Desulfofalx alkaliphila DSM 12257: one gene and its partner. The main gene of each other region encodes a partner of the protein of the gene in region 2 in a complex. Links are inferred from orthologs where the notes say so. Each region holds a gene or a part of one and is shown on either strand. Other genes may lie near its edges.

The links. Proteins that work in one complex are often made in the same cells at the same time.
Region 1: the proteins of pcrA (region 2) and uvrB are in contact, whole or in part, in a crystal structure (PDB 7EGT), measured with the Thermus thermophilus proteins. The link is inferred for Desulfofalx alkaliphila DSM 12257 from one-to-one orthologs. Residues at the interface, in WP_096412145.1 of Thermus thermophilus: His654, Arg656, Phe657, Gln666, Asp668, Glu669, Lys680, Arg681, Leu682, Ser683, Lys685, Tyr686, Ala687; in WP_096411307.1 of Thermus thermophilus: Glu23, Leu25, Arg26, Asp27, Gly28, Glu29, Arg30, Phe31, Arg55, Glu326, Asp327, Phe328, Glu379, Ser382, Gln383, His398, Gly400, Arg401.

What each region holds. Positions count from the first base shown.
Region 1 is NZ_JONT01000017.1:29,393-33,060, forward strand. Bases 736-3,668 are described here. They hold uvrB (excinuclease ABC subunit UvrB), read right to left. Parts: upstream 3,233-3,668; coding sequence 1,238-3,232; downstream 736-1,237. Other genes in these bases: uvrA (excinuclease ABC subunit UvrA), read right to left, coding at 736-1,123; BR02_RS0109980 (sugar ABC transporter substrate-binding protein), read right to left, coding at 3,379-3,668. Also shown: more of uvrA, read right to left, coding at 1-735. UniProt on the Escherichia coli protein: The UvrABC repair system catalyzes the recognition and processing of DNA lesions. A damage recognition complex composed of 2 UvrA and 2 UvrB subunits scans DNA for abnormalities.
Region 2 is NZ_JONT01000010.1:23,230-31,522, reverse strand. What follows is about bases 2,294-5,198. They hold pcrA (DNA helicase PcrA), read right to left. Parts: upstream 4,872-5,198; coding sequence 2,715-4,871; downstream 2,294-2,714. Other genes in these bases: BR02_RS0106845 (hypothetical protein), read left to right, coding at 5,052-5,198; BR02_RS0106855 (lipid II flippase Amj family protein), read right to left, coding at 2,294-2,627. Outside these bases: NAD-dependent DNA ligase LigA, read right to left, coding at 1-1,706; more of BR02_RS0106855, read right to left, coding at 1,746-2,293; more of BR02_RS0106845, read left to right, coding at 5,199-5,252; bifunctional phosphoribosyl-AMP cyclohydrolase/phosphoribosyl-ATP diphosphatase HisIE, read right to left, coding at 5,330-6,010; imidazole glycerol phosphate synthase subunit HisF, read right to left, coding at 6,022-6,780; hisA (1-(5-phosphoribosyl)-5-[(5-phosphoribosylamino)methylideneamino]imidazole-4-carboxamide isomerase), read right to left, coding at 6,780-7,517; imidazoleglycerol-phosphate dehydratase HisB, read right to left, coding at 7,578-8,165; hisC (histidinol-phosphate transaminase), read right to left, coding at 8,167-8,293. UniProt on the Escherichia coli protein: A helicase with DNA-dependent ATPase activity. Unwinds DNA duplexes with 3'-5' polarity. Translocates on single-stranded DNA with 3'-5' polarity. Initiates unwinding more efficiently from a nicked substrate than double-stranded DNA.

The sequences.
Region 1 (3,668 bases), on a different replicon or contig from region 2:
CCACACCCTCGAAGGCTGTCCGGTATTTGCGGACTTTGCCAAACCTGTCCCGGTAGCTAAACTCTATTTCTTCCTTACCGCTGCCATAGAGAATGATGTCTAAATCTTCCTTTTTCATTTCTTCCACCGGCACATCCAAGCTAAAGCCATAGTGGTCAGCCACCGTCTCCAGATATCTGAGGCCGCTGGCACTCTTTATCCACCCTTCAATGGCTCCTTCTTTGATGGATTTGCTCTTATCGGGTATTATCAATTCGGCATCCACTTCTTCATAGGTACCGAGGCCGGTGCAAAGGGAACAGGCACCAAAGGGGCTGTTGAAGGAAAAGAGCCGGGGGGTGATTTCGCTGATGCCGATGCCGCAGTCCACACAGGCAAAATTTTCACTGAAAATCCGGGGTTCGCCGTCCACCACGTCAGCCAGCACCAGGCCTCCGCCGGTCTTTAGGGCCGTCTCCAGTGAATCGGCCAGGCGTTTTTCAACGCCCTCTCGAATTATCAGCCTGTCCACCACCACTTCAATGGTGTGTTTTTTGTTTTTTTCCAACTTTATTTCTTCGGTTAACTCCCGCAGTTGGCCGTCAATCCGCACCCGCACATAACCGCTCTTTTTAATATCCTCCAAAACTTTGAGGTGCTCACCCTTTTTACCCCGCACCACCGGGGCCAGCAGCTGTATTTTGGTTCTCTCCGGCAGTTCCATTAACCGGTCAACCATCTGCTGTACCGTTTGCTGGGTGATGGGCTTGCCGCAGTTGGGACAGTGGGGCCTGCCCACCCTGGCATACAAGAGCCTCAGGTAGTCGTAAATTTCTGTCACTGTGCCCACCGTACTGCGCGGGTTTTGACTGGTGGTTTTTTGGTCAATGGATATGGCCGGGGATAAGCCTTCAATGTAGTCCACATCGGGCTTTCTCATTTGTCCTAAAAACTGCCGGGCATAGGCCGAAAGAGATTCCACATAGCGGCGCTGCCCTTCGGCATAAATGGTGTCAAAGGCCAGGGAACTTTTACCGGAGCCGGAAAGACCGGTGATAACCACCAGTTTATCCCGCGGTATTTCCACATCAATGTTCTTCAGGTTATGAACCCGGGCGCCCTTAACCACAATTTTATCAAGCATTAAAAATTCCTCCATCAATTAGGTCTAATACAATTATAACCGGCTGGCACAGCAATAACAAGAACGTTTGTTCTAAAACCCTGCAAATTTTACAGCTTTAAACCCCGCATAAACCTATAATTCCTTGGGCACGCCCCGCAGCCTTAACCTCAGCTCAATGATGGCATCCCTCAATTGGGCTGCCTTTTCAAACTCCAGCTCCCTGGCTGCCTCTTTCATTTCTTTTTCCAGGTCGGCAATGAGCTTTTTCAGGTCTTTCTTGCTCATCTTATCCACCTTGCTGCCGGCGGTGTATTTTGCCGGCTCCTCTGCCGCCTTGGTGGCTTCGATGATTTCCCGCACAGCCTTGCGAATGGTTTGGGGCACAATATTGTGCTCTTTGTTATAGGCAATTTGCTTTTGGCGGCGCCGCTCTGTTTCGCCCAGGGCCTTTTCCATGGACTTGGTAATTTTATCGGCATACATTATTACCTTGCCCTGGGCATTTCTTGCGGCCCGGCCGATGGTCTGGATCAAAGAGCGTTCGCTGCGCAGGTAGCCTTCCTTGTCGGCATCTAAAATGGCCACCAAACTTACCTCCGGCAGGTCTAAACCTTCCCGCAGCAGGTTGATGCCCACCAGCACGTCAAACTCACCCAAACGCAAGTCCCGCAGTATTTCCATCCGCTCGATGGTATTGATGTCCGAGTGCAGGTAGCGCACCTTGATACCCATTTCCCTAAAATAGTCCGTCAAGTCCTCGGCCATTTTTTTAGTGAGCGTAGTCACCAGCACCCGCTCATCCCGCTCTATCCGCAGACGGATTTCCCCGTACAAGTCGTCAATTTGACCCCGGGTGGGACGCACAAATATTTCCGGATCCACCAGGCCGGTGGGTCGAATAATTTGCTCCACCACCGCATCGCTGTGTTCCCTTTCGTAGGGGCCCGGTGTGGCGCTTACGTAAATGCGCTGGCCCACCCGCTCCTCAAATTCGGAAAATTTTAAGGGACGGTTGTCCAAGGCCGAGGGCAGTCTAAAGCCGTGTTCTATCAGGCTCATCTTCCGGGAGCGGTCACCCTCATACATGGCCCCCACCTGGGGTATGGCCACGTGGGATTCGTCAATTACCATTAAAAAATCGTCGGGAAAGAAATCCAGCAAGGTGTAAGGGGGTTCCCCCGGTGCCCTGCCGGTGAGATGACGGCTGTAGTTTTCAATTCCGTTGCAATAGCCCACCTCGCGCATCATTTCAATGTCATAATTGGTGCGCTGCTCCAATCGCTGGGCTTCCAGCAATTTCCCCGCATCCCTCAACTCCTTGAGCCGCTCTTCCAGCTCCTCTTCAATGGTCACAATGGCCCGCTCCATCCTCTCTTGGGAGGTGGCAAAGTGACTGGCCGGGAAAACCGAAATGTGGCTGCGCCGGCCCAATATCTCCCCGGTGAGCACATCAAATTCAACCATTTTTTCTATCTCATCCCCAAACATCTCTATGCGCAGCGCCCTTTCGGTGGCCGAAGCGGGGAAAATCTCAATGACGTCCCCCCTCACCCGGAAGGTACCCCGGGTAAAGTTAAGATCGTTGCGGTCGTATTGGATGTCCACCAGTTTGCGTAAAATGGCATCCCGGTCATAGATTCCCCCGCTGCGCAGGGACAGCACCAGCTTGCTGTATTCTTCCGGGTTGCCCAAACCATAAATACAGGACACACTGGCCACCACAATAACGTCCCGCCGCTCAAAAAGGGCGCAGGTGGCAGAGTGGCGCAGTTTATCTATTTCGTCGTTAATGCTGCTGTCCTTTTCAATATAAGTATCCGTTTGCGGAATATAGGCTTCCGGCTGATAGTAGTCATAGTAGCTAACAAAGTATTCCACCGCATTGTTCGGAAAAAACTCCATAAACTCGCTGCACAATTGGGCGGCCAAGGTTTTATTGGGGGCCAGCACCAGTGTAGGCCGGTTCACCTTGGCAATGACGTTGGCCATGGTGTAGGTTTTGCCTGAGCCGGTAACCCCCAAAAGTGTTTGATGCTTTAAACCCTGCTCCAATCCATCAATCAGTTGAGCAATGGCCTTGGGCTGGTCGCCCTTGGGTGAAAAGTTAGATTTTAACTGAAAGGCCATCTTAATAATCACCTTCTTACTATAAAAGTAACACCTTATTCCCATAAATACATGAAAATTATATCATAGAGGTCAAATGCCTTGAAATCACGCAAATCTGCGGAAATCAAGGCATTTGCTTTGTTATGCTTTGTCACTGGTAATTTCTAGCTGCCACTGCCACTGCCGCTGTCGCTGCCGCCCTGCCCTTGCCCACCTTGTTCTTGCCCCGCTTGCTGTCCCCCACCGTTCTGGGGCTGGGCCTCAATGCTTTGAATTTCCCCATCTATTTGAACTTCCACCACCTTGCCGTCATTGGTGGTGATGCGCAGGGTGCTTTGCTGCTGGCCCCCCTCTTGGTTTTGGGCCTGGCCTTGGTCTTGGTTTTGCTTTTGCTTTTCGCCGTCCTTATTTTGCTTTTCACCCTGCTCCTGCCGGCCCTGCTGATCTTTCATGT
Region 2 (8,293 bases):
TTTATGTTGTTTTCTTGGGCAAACCATTTGACAATACTTTCAGCCATTTTGGGCCCCACCTCATAAACCGCCAGCAATTCTTCCTCGGTGGCCCGGGCCAACCCATCCAGGCTACCAAAGTGCTCTGCCAGCTTTTTGGCGGCGGTTTGTCCCACATGGCGAATTCCCAGGGCAAAAATCAGCCGGCTTAAGGGGCGCTCCTTGCTGTCTTCTATGGCATTCAATAAATTCTGTGCGGATTTTTCACCAAAACGCTCCAACTCAATTAAATCCTCAAATTTGAGGCTATACAGATCTGCCGCATCGGAAATTAAACCTTCCCGCAGCAATTGGGTAACCACTGCCGGCCCAAGGCCTTCAATATCCATTGCCCCCCGGGATACAAAGTGAAAGATGCCTTCCCTGTTTCTGGCAGGGCATTGGGTGTTGGGGCAGCGGTGGGCCACTTCCCCCGCCGCTCTCACAAGCTGGGTGCCGCACTCGGGGCAATGGTCCGGATAGATGAATTCTCTCTCCTGGCCCCTTCTTTTATCCACCAATACTTCCACAATTTCCGGAATAACATCCCCGGCCTTATGCACCACCACCGTGTCGCCAATTCTGATATCCTTCTTTTTAATAATATCTTCATTATGCAGCACCGCCCTGCTCACGGTGCTGCCCGCCACCGCAACCGGTGTAAGAAAGGCAGTGGGGGTGAGCACACCGGTGCGACCCACGGTAAGTTTAATATCCTCCACCCGGGTTATGGCCTTTTCTGCCGGAAACTTATAGGCAATGGCCCAACGGGGGCTTTTGGCAGTGAAACCCAAGGCCTCTTGTTGCTCTATTGAGTTTACCTTAATGACCAAACCGTCTATGGCATAGGGCAGATCAAAACGCCTTTGCTGCCAGCTATTGACATACTCTATCACCTTGGATATGTGGTCGAAAACCTGCACCTCAGGATTGGTGCGGAAGCCCAGTTCCTTTAACCACTGTAAACCGGCGTAATGATTAGGCAGCGCCTGGCCCTCCACATGGCCGATGGCATAGATAAAGGTGCTTATCCGGCGCTGGGCAGTGATGCCGGGATCCAATTGGCGCAGGCTTCCCGCAGCTGCGTTGCGGGGGTTGGCAAAGAGGGGTTCACCCCTTTCCTCCCGCCGGGCGTTCAAGTCGGCAAAGGCATCCTTGGGCATATAGGCTTCGCCCCGCACCTCCAGCCTGTCCACCGGCCGGCGCAAGCGCAAGGGAATACTGCCCACCGTTTTTAAATTTTGGGTAATATCTTCCCCCATTTCACCGTTTCCCCTGGTGGCCCCGCGCACAAAAATACCCTTTTCATAAACCAAAGATATGGCCAGGCCGTCTATTTTCAGTTCCACCACATACTCCACCGATTGACCGGCCAGGGCAGCACGCACCCGGCGATCAAAATCCCGCAGTTCACCTTCATCAAAGGAGTTGCCTAAACTGAGCATGGGCGCCAGGTGCCTAACGGGCTTAAAGCCCTCCTGCACCTGTCCGCCCACCCTTTGGGACGGGGAATCCGGTGTCACCAATTGGGGATATTCCTTTTCCAACTGCAGCAAGCGTTTCATCAATTGGTCATACTGGCTGTCATCAATCACCGGGTCATCTAAAACATAGTACCGGTAATCATGTTCTTCAATCTCCCGGCGCAGACTGTCAAGCTCTGCCCGGGCCTTTTCAATACTGGACATAACAAACGCTCCCGATATTAAATTTCTAATTCCACAATTCTAAAAGGGCGGGTGGGCAATGAACATGGCTACATACTGAATGAGCAGTGCCGCCGGAACAAAAATAGCCTGGGCCAGCACTGTGCCCCCCAACCTGGTCAGGGCCAGGTAAAAAGACATTTGCTTAACGTCATATTCGTCCCTTTCACCGCGCAAGGCCTGGTCGGTAATCATTGCCGCGGTGGGGTCCACCACCATTACAAACATCAGGGTAGCAAATCCGTTAACCACCCCGGACAGCACCACCGAAGTGGCCCTGAACTCCGGAAACAAGGCACCGGCATACATGGCTGACAGCACACTGGTGGTAAAGATGGCATTGGCAAAAAAATTCATCCACAAAAAGGTCTTAGGCAGATTAGCCTTCTTTGCCCTTGCCCGCCGGACCATATCTTTACCGGGCAATTCAAAGGAGCGCAGTAAACTAATAATTCGCCGGGGGCTAAACAGTAGCATCAGCAGCATTTTGGGCACCGATTTTATTTCATCAAAAAGCATTATTCCACGCACAAATACCCTCACAAAGGTAGGAATGAATATAATTCCCACCAGGGTTCCCGCCGTGGCAGCCAAAATAACCAGCCGGATGTCCTGGTTAAGGGCCGCCAATTCCTGTTGGTAAAGGGCGGTGTTCACTATCCCTGAAATATCCACACCGGGGCTGGCTGCCGATGCCCGCTGAATACCGTGCTCAACAATGGAAGACAGCAAAGGTGCCAACACCATGTTGGCGGTGCTGGCAAATAAAAAAATCACATTAAAAAGCGAGTAGGCAATGGCCAAGCGCTTGGTATGCACCCCAGCCGGCCGCACAGAATAAATCAAGGTATTTATCAAATGGATTAATGCAGTAAGTATCGCTGCCAAGATTAATCGAGTCATCCCATACCCCCAGTAACATTATTCCCCCGTCAGGGCAGCAGCAGACCTTAGCCGGCGGTTAATTGGCCAGGAAGGCGTACTGAGCCTTTACTTTGTTACCTTTTCTAAAGGAGCGTATTGGGCAATTAAGGTTTTGATGCCCTGTTCAGGAAAAGCCACCTTAATTTCGGCATCCTTCCCTTCACCCTTTACAGCCACCACAACACCTTCACCCCACTTGCGGTGCACCACATTGTCACCTAAAAGAAAGGTGCCTACTTCCTTTGAAGCGCCGGCCGGTGAAGTCCTGATGCTGTTATTGCTACCGGATTGGTGCAGCACATCCCGGCTGATCAGTTCATCGGGTATTTCCTCAATAAACCTGGAAGGCAGGTTGTTTTGGGTGCGCCCGTACAGAGTACGGCTCCAGCAGTAGGTGAGATATAAGAGCCGCCGGGCCCGGGTAATGCCCACATAACAAATTCGCCGTTCCTCCTCCATTTCCTCCGGCTCATCCAAGGAGCGCAGGTGGGGGAATATACCTTCCTCCATGCCGGTTAAAAACACCACCGGAAACTCCAAGCCCTTGGCCATGTGCAGGGACATCAAAGAAACGGCATTGGCATCCCCCTGGTAGCTGTCTAAATCGGTAACCAGTGAAATATTGGCCAAAAAATCTTCCAGGGACCCTTCTTCATTATTAAGGTCATACTCTTTGGTCACAGTGTAGAACTCCTGCAGGTTTTCTATTCTGGTACGGGACTCCACCGTATCTTCCTTTTTTAGCTCGTTTAGGTAGCCGCTCCGCTCCAGCACCTGCTCCACCAAGTCAGTTACGCTTAAATAGCCTTCTTGCTCCTTCAATTGCCCAAACATATCAGCCAGCTCTGCCGCCGCAGCCCGTACTTTAGCAGTTAAGCCCGGTATCACAGCGGCATTGGCCAAGGCATCCACCAAGCCAACCTTATTTTCCGCTGCCCAATTCTGCATCTTGGCAACAGAGGCAGGGCCAATGCCCCGCTTGGGCACATTAATTATTCTTTGAAAGGCCACCGCATCCCGGGGGTTAACCAGCAGGCGTAAATAGGCCAGCAAATCTTTGATTTCTTTTCGGTCATAGAACTTTAGCCCCCCCACAATATTGTAGGGAATATTGGCTGTCATCAGTCTTTCCTCAATGGCCCTTGATTGGGCATGGGTGCGATATAGCACGGCAAAATCACTGTAGCGGTAACCCTCTTCACTCACCAGGCGGCGGATAGTGCGGCTGAGATAGTAACCCTCATCGCGCTCATCTTGACAGTATTTAAATACTATGGGCTCGCCTTCGCCCAAGGCTGTCCACAGTTTTAATTTTTTACTGCTGGCATTGTGGGCAATCACTGCGTTGGCTGCCTCCAGTATTGTTTGGGTGCTGCGGTAGTTTTGCTCTAACTTTATAACCCTCGCCTCTTTATAATCCCGCTCAAAGTTCAGTATGTTTTCTATATCCGCACCCCGCCAGCGGTAAATTGACTGGTTGGGATCCCCCACCACACAAAGGTTTCGGTGGCGCTGGGCCAACATATTTACCAGCACATATTGCACCTGGTTGGTATCTTGATATTCATCCACCAATATGTACTTAAAGCGGTCCTGGTAGTAGGTGAGCACATGGCTGTGCTGCTCAAAGAGCTTCACAGTGAGTAAAAGCAGGTCATCAAAATCCACAGCGTTGTTTATCAGCAAGTTTTGTTGATATAATTGGTAAACCCTGGCCACCGTTTGGGTGTAAAAGTCCTCTGCCTGCTCTAGATAGCGGTCGGCCTCCATCAGTTTGTTTTTAGCGGCAGATATGGCAGCGGAAATTGACCGGGCTGAAAAACGCTTATCGTCTATGTTTAGTTCCTTTAAACACTCTTTTATTACCGTTTGCTGGTCTGCATCATCATAGATAACAAAGTTTCTGTCATAACCAAGCGCTTGAATTTCCCGGCGCAATATGCGCAAACAGGCGGAGTGAAAGGTACTCACCCACAGTTCCCTGGCTTGGCTTGCAGAAACCATTTGTTCCACCCTATCTCTCATTTCCCGTGCAGCCTTATTGGTAAAAGTAATGGCCAAGATGTTCCAGGGGGCAACCCCCTCTTTTAAGAGATAAGCTATCCGGTGAGTCAGCACCCTGGTTTTGCCGCTGCCTGCACCGGCCAGTACTAAAACAGGCCCTTCAGTTTGCTGAACAGCCTGTCGTTGTGCCTCATTTAAGTTTTCTAATATATGCTCCATTTTTAACCTCCAACACCTTACACTGCTGTGTATTATAACATAAAACCGGCCCTTGATTAACAAAGATATGGAAGCAAAATAATTTATCAGTATATTTTGACTAGTCTAGAAATAAGGTCCGGGCTTACCAAATCTAACAGGCTTTGCTATAATAATCTAAAAGCCATAGGGGGTATATCAATGCCAAGGTACAGTTTATGGACCCACTTCCCGGAAGATGGACAAGAAAAGGTAATCAAGTCTAGGCAAATTGATTACAACGCCGTACCTCGTATAGGTGAAAAGGTGGTAATTGAAAGCGAAGTCTTTGCAGTCACAGACGTCATCCATGAGACCGATGAAAATAGAATAGTTATTAAATTAAAGTTTACCACCTGGTAAGAAAAGGGGTTAGACAAACCGGCCAGGGCGGCCGATTAATAAAGTGTTTAAGGGAGAGCCAATGGGGCTCTCCCTTACTACTTTCTTCTTTTTTCCAGTTCCGCAAATAACTGCTTTGTTGTTACGCCCCGGTCAGCCATCAGCACCAGTAGGTGGTAAATTAAATCTGCGCTTTCGTATGTAAGCTCTTGGACATCTTGGTTTTTGGCAGCTATAATAACCTCTGCCGACTCTTCCCCTACTTTTTTACAAATTTTGTCTACACCCTTGTTAAATAAATAGGTGGTATAGGAACCCTCCGGCCGATTGGCCTGGCGCTCTAAGATCACCCGGTACAGTTCATCGATGATGTCTGCACCGGCCAAGCCTTCATCCCCGTACACCTCAGCGGGATTAAACTGCCGCTCACCTTCCACCTGAACGGTCCTGTCCTCTTTTATCCGGTAGTGAAAACAAGTGCTGTAACCCTCATGGCAGGCACCGGGTCCCCTTTGTTCCACCAGCACCAAGAGTGTATCAGCATCGCAGTCATAGTAGATTGACCTTACCTTCTGCACATGCCCGCTGCTTTCACCCTTATGCCACAGCTTTTTCCTGCTGCGGCTGTAAAACCAGGTTTCTTTGGTGTCCAGCGTTTTGGCCACTGCCTCCTTATTCATCCAGGCCATCATTAAAACTTCCTTGCTGTCTGCCTCTTGAATAATGGCCGGTATTAAGCCCGCCTCGTTATATTTTAAATCATTGACATTAAACTGCACTTTTCTGCCCCCTATAAGCGCACCGGTATACCCCGCCGCTGCAGATACTCCTTTGCCTGGCGGATGGAATACTCCCTAAAGTGAAAGATGGATGCCGCCAGGGCGGCGTCGGCCTTCCCTACCGTCAGGCCCTGGGCCAGGTGCTCCAAATTGCCCACACCGCCGGATACTATCACCGGGATCTTTACTGCATCGGCCACTGCACCGGTCAGCTCCAAGTCAAAGCCTTCTTTAGTTCCATCACGGTCCATACTGGTAAGCAGTATTTCCCCTGCCCCAAAGGACTCCATTTTTTTAGCCCATTCTACCGCATCGATACCCGTTGGGGTGCGTCCGCCGTGGGTGTAAACTTCCCACCGGCCGGGTGCCACCCTTCTGGCATCAATGGCCACCACAATACACCCGCTGCCAAAGGCGCCGGCCCCTTCTTTAATCAGTTGGGGATTTTTAATGGCGGCGGTACCAATGCACACTTTATCCGCCCCGGCCTTCAGTATCTCATTAATATTCTCTATCGTTCTAATGCCGCCCCCCACCGCGAAGGGCATGTTTACCTTTTCTGCTGTACGCCTCACCACATCTAACATTGTCTTTCTCTTTTCGGCGGTGGCAGTGATATCTAACAATACCAGCTCATCGGCTCCCTCAGCATTATAGAGGGCGGCCAATTCCACCGGGTCACCGGCATCCCTCAAATTGACAAAGTTAGTGCCCTTGACCACCCGGCCTTCATTCACATCCAGGCAGGGAATAATTCTCTTAAAGGCCATCACTTCACCACCCGGCCTTTGGCCACCGCCAAGGCATCTTTAAAGTCAACGGTGCCCGCATATAGGGCCTTACCCATAATGGCCCCCTCCACACCGAGGCTCTCCAACCCTTTAATTTTAATTAAATCATCAAGGCTGGATACTCCGCCGGAGGCAATTATCTTCAAACCGCTGGCCCGGGCCAGCTCTCCGGTGGCCTCCAGGTTAGGTCCCTTTAGGGTGCCGTCCCGGCGAATGTCGGTGAATACCGCCCGCCTTATCCCTAGCTCCTTCATTTGCAGTGCCAGGTCTAGCACTTCCATGTCGGATTCAATGGCCCAGCCCTGTACAGCCACCTTGCCGTCCCGGGCATCTATGCCCAGCACAATGCTGTCGCCGTACTTCTCCACCGCCTGCTGCACCAAGTGGGGCTGGGATATGGCAGCGGTGCCCAGTATCACCCTGTCTACCCCCATATCCAATAGCATGGCAACGGTGCCAAGGTCCCTAATGCCACCGCCCACCTGCACCGGTATATTTAATACCTTCACTATTTCTTTAATTACATCTAAGTTTTGGGGAGAACCAGCAAAGGCACCGTCCAAATCAACCAGGTGCAAGTATTCAGCCCCCATTTGCTGCCAGTGTTTAGCAGTATCCACCGGTTGTTCTGAATATACCGTTTCTTGATCCAGTCGTCCTTCCACCAATCTAACACATCTGCCATCCCTAAGGTCGATGGCCGGAATCACTAGCATTTCACACCAACTTTCTTAAAAAGTTCTTTATTAACCGCCTGCAGATACAAAAGGGACAAATTAAAGTAGGCCCTTGGTAGAGGGTATACCCTGAACCTTATCATCTATGGCGGCCGCCTGGCCCATTGCCCGGCCCAGGGCCTTAAAAATTGCCTCTATGATGTGATGGGTATTTCTACCTGTTAGCACCCGCACATGCAGTGTAAACTCACCGTTTACCGCCAGGGCCCGTAAAAATTCTTCCACCAATTCAGTATCAAATTCCCCCACCTTTTGGGAGGGGAAATCCGCCTCCAAGGCCAGGTAGCCCCGGCCGCTGTAATCCACCACCGCCAGCACCAGCGCTTCATCCATGGGCACAAAGGCATGTCCGTAGCGGGTGATGCCCCTTTTATCACCCAAGGCCTCCCGCACCGCCTTGCCCAAGCAAATACCCACATCTTCAACGGTATGGTGGGCATCCACACAGAGATCGCCCTGGGCATACAACTCTAAGTTAAAGCCCCCGTGCTTTACCCACAGGTTTAGCATGTGGTCAAAAAAACCCACCTCGGTACTTATTTTCGCCACACCGGCACCGTCAAGGCCCAAATTCAGAGAAACATTGGTCTCTGTGGTTTGCCTTTCTATCTTGGCAGTTCTTGCCACTTCACTTCACCTCGCCAATAATTTCTGACAACGCCTTAATAAACACTGCATTTTCTTGGGCGGTGCCCACACTGACCCTCAGGTAGCCGGGCATATCTTTCCCCAGATTTCTAATTAACACCTTCTTC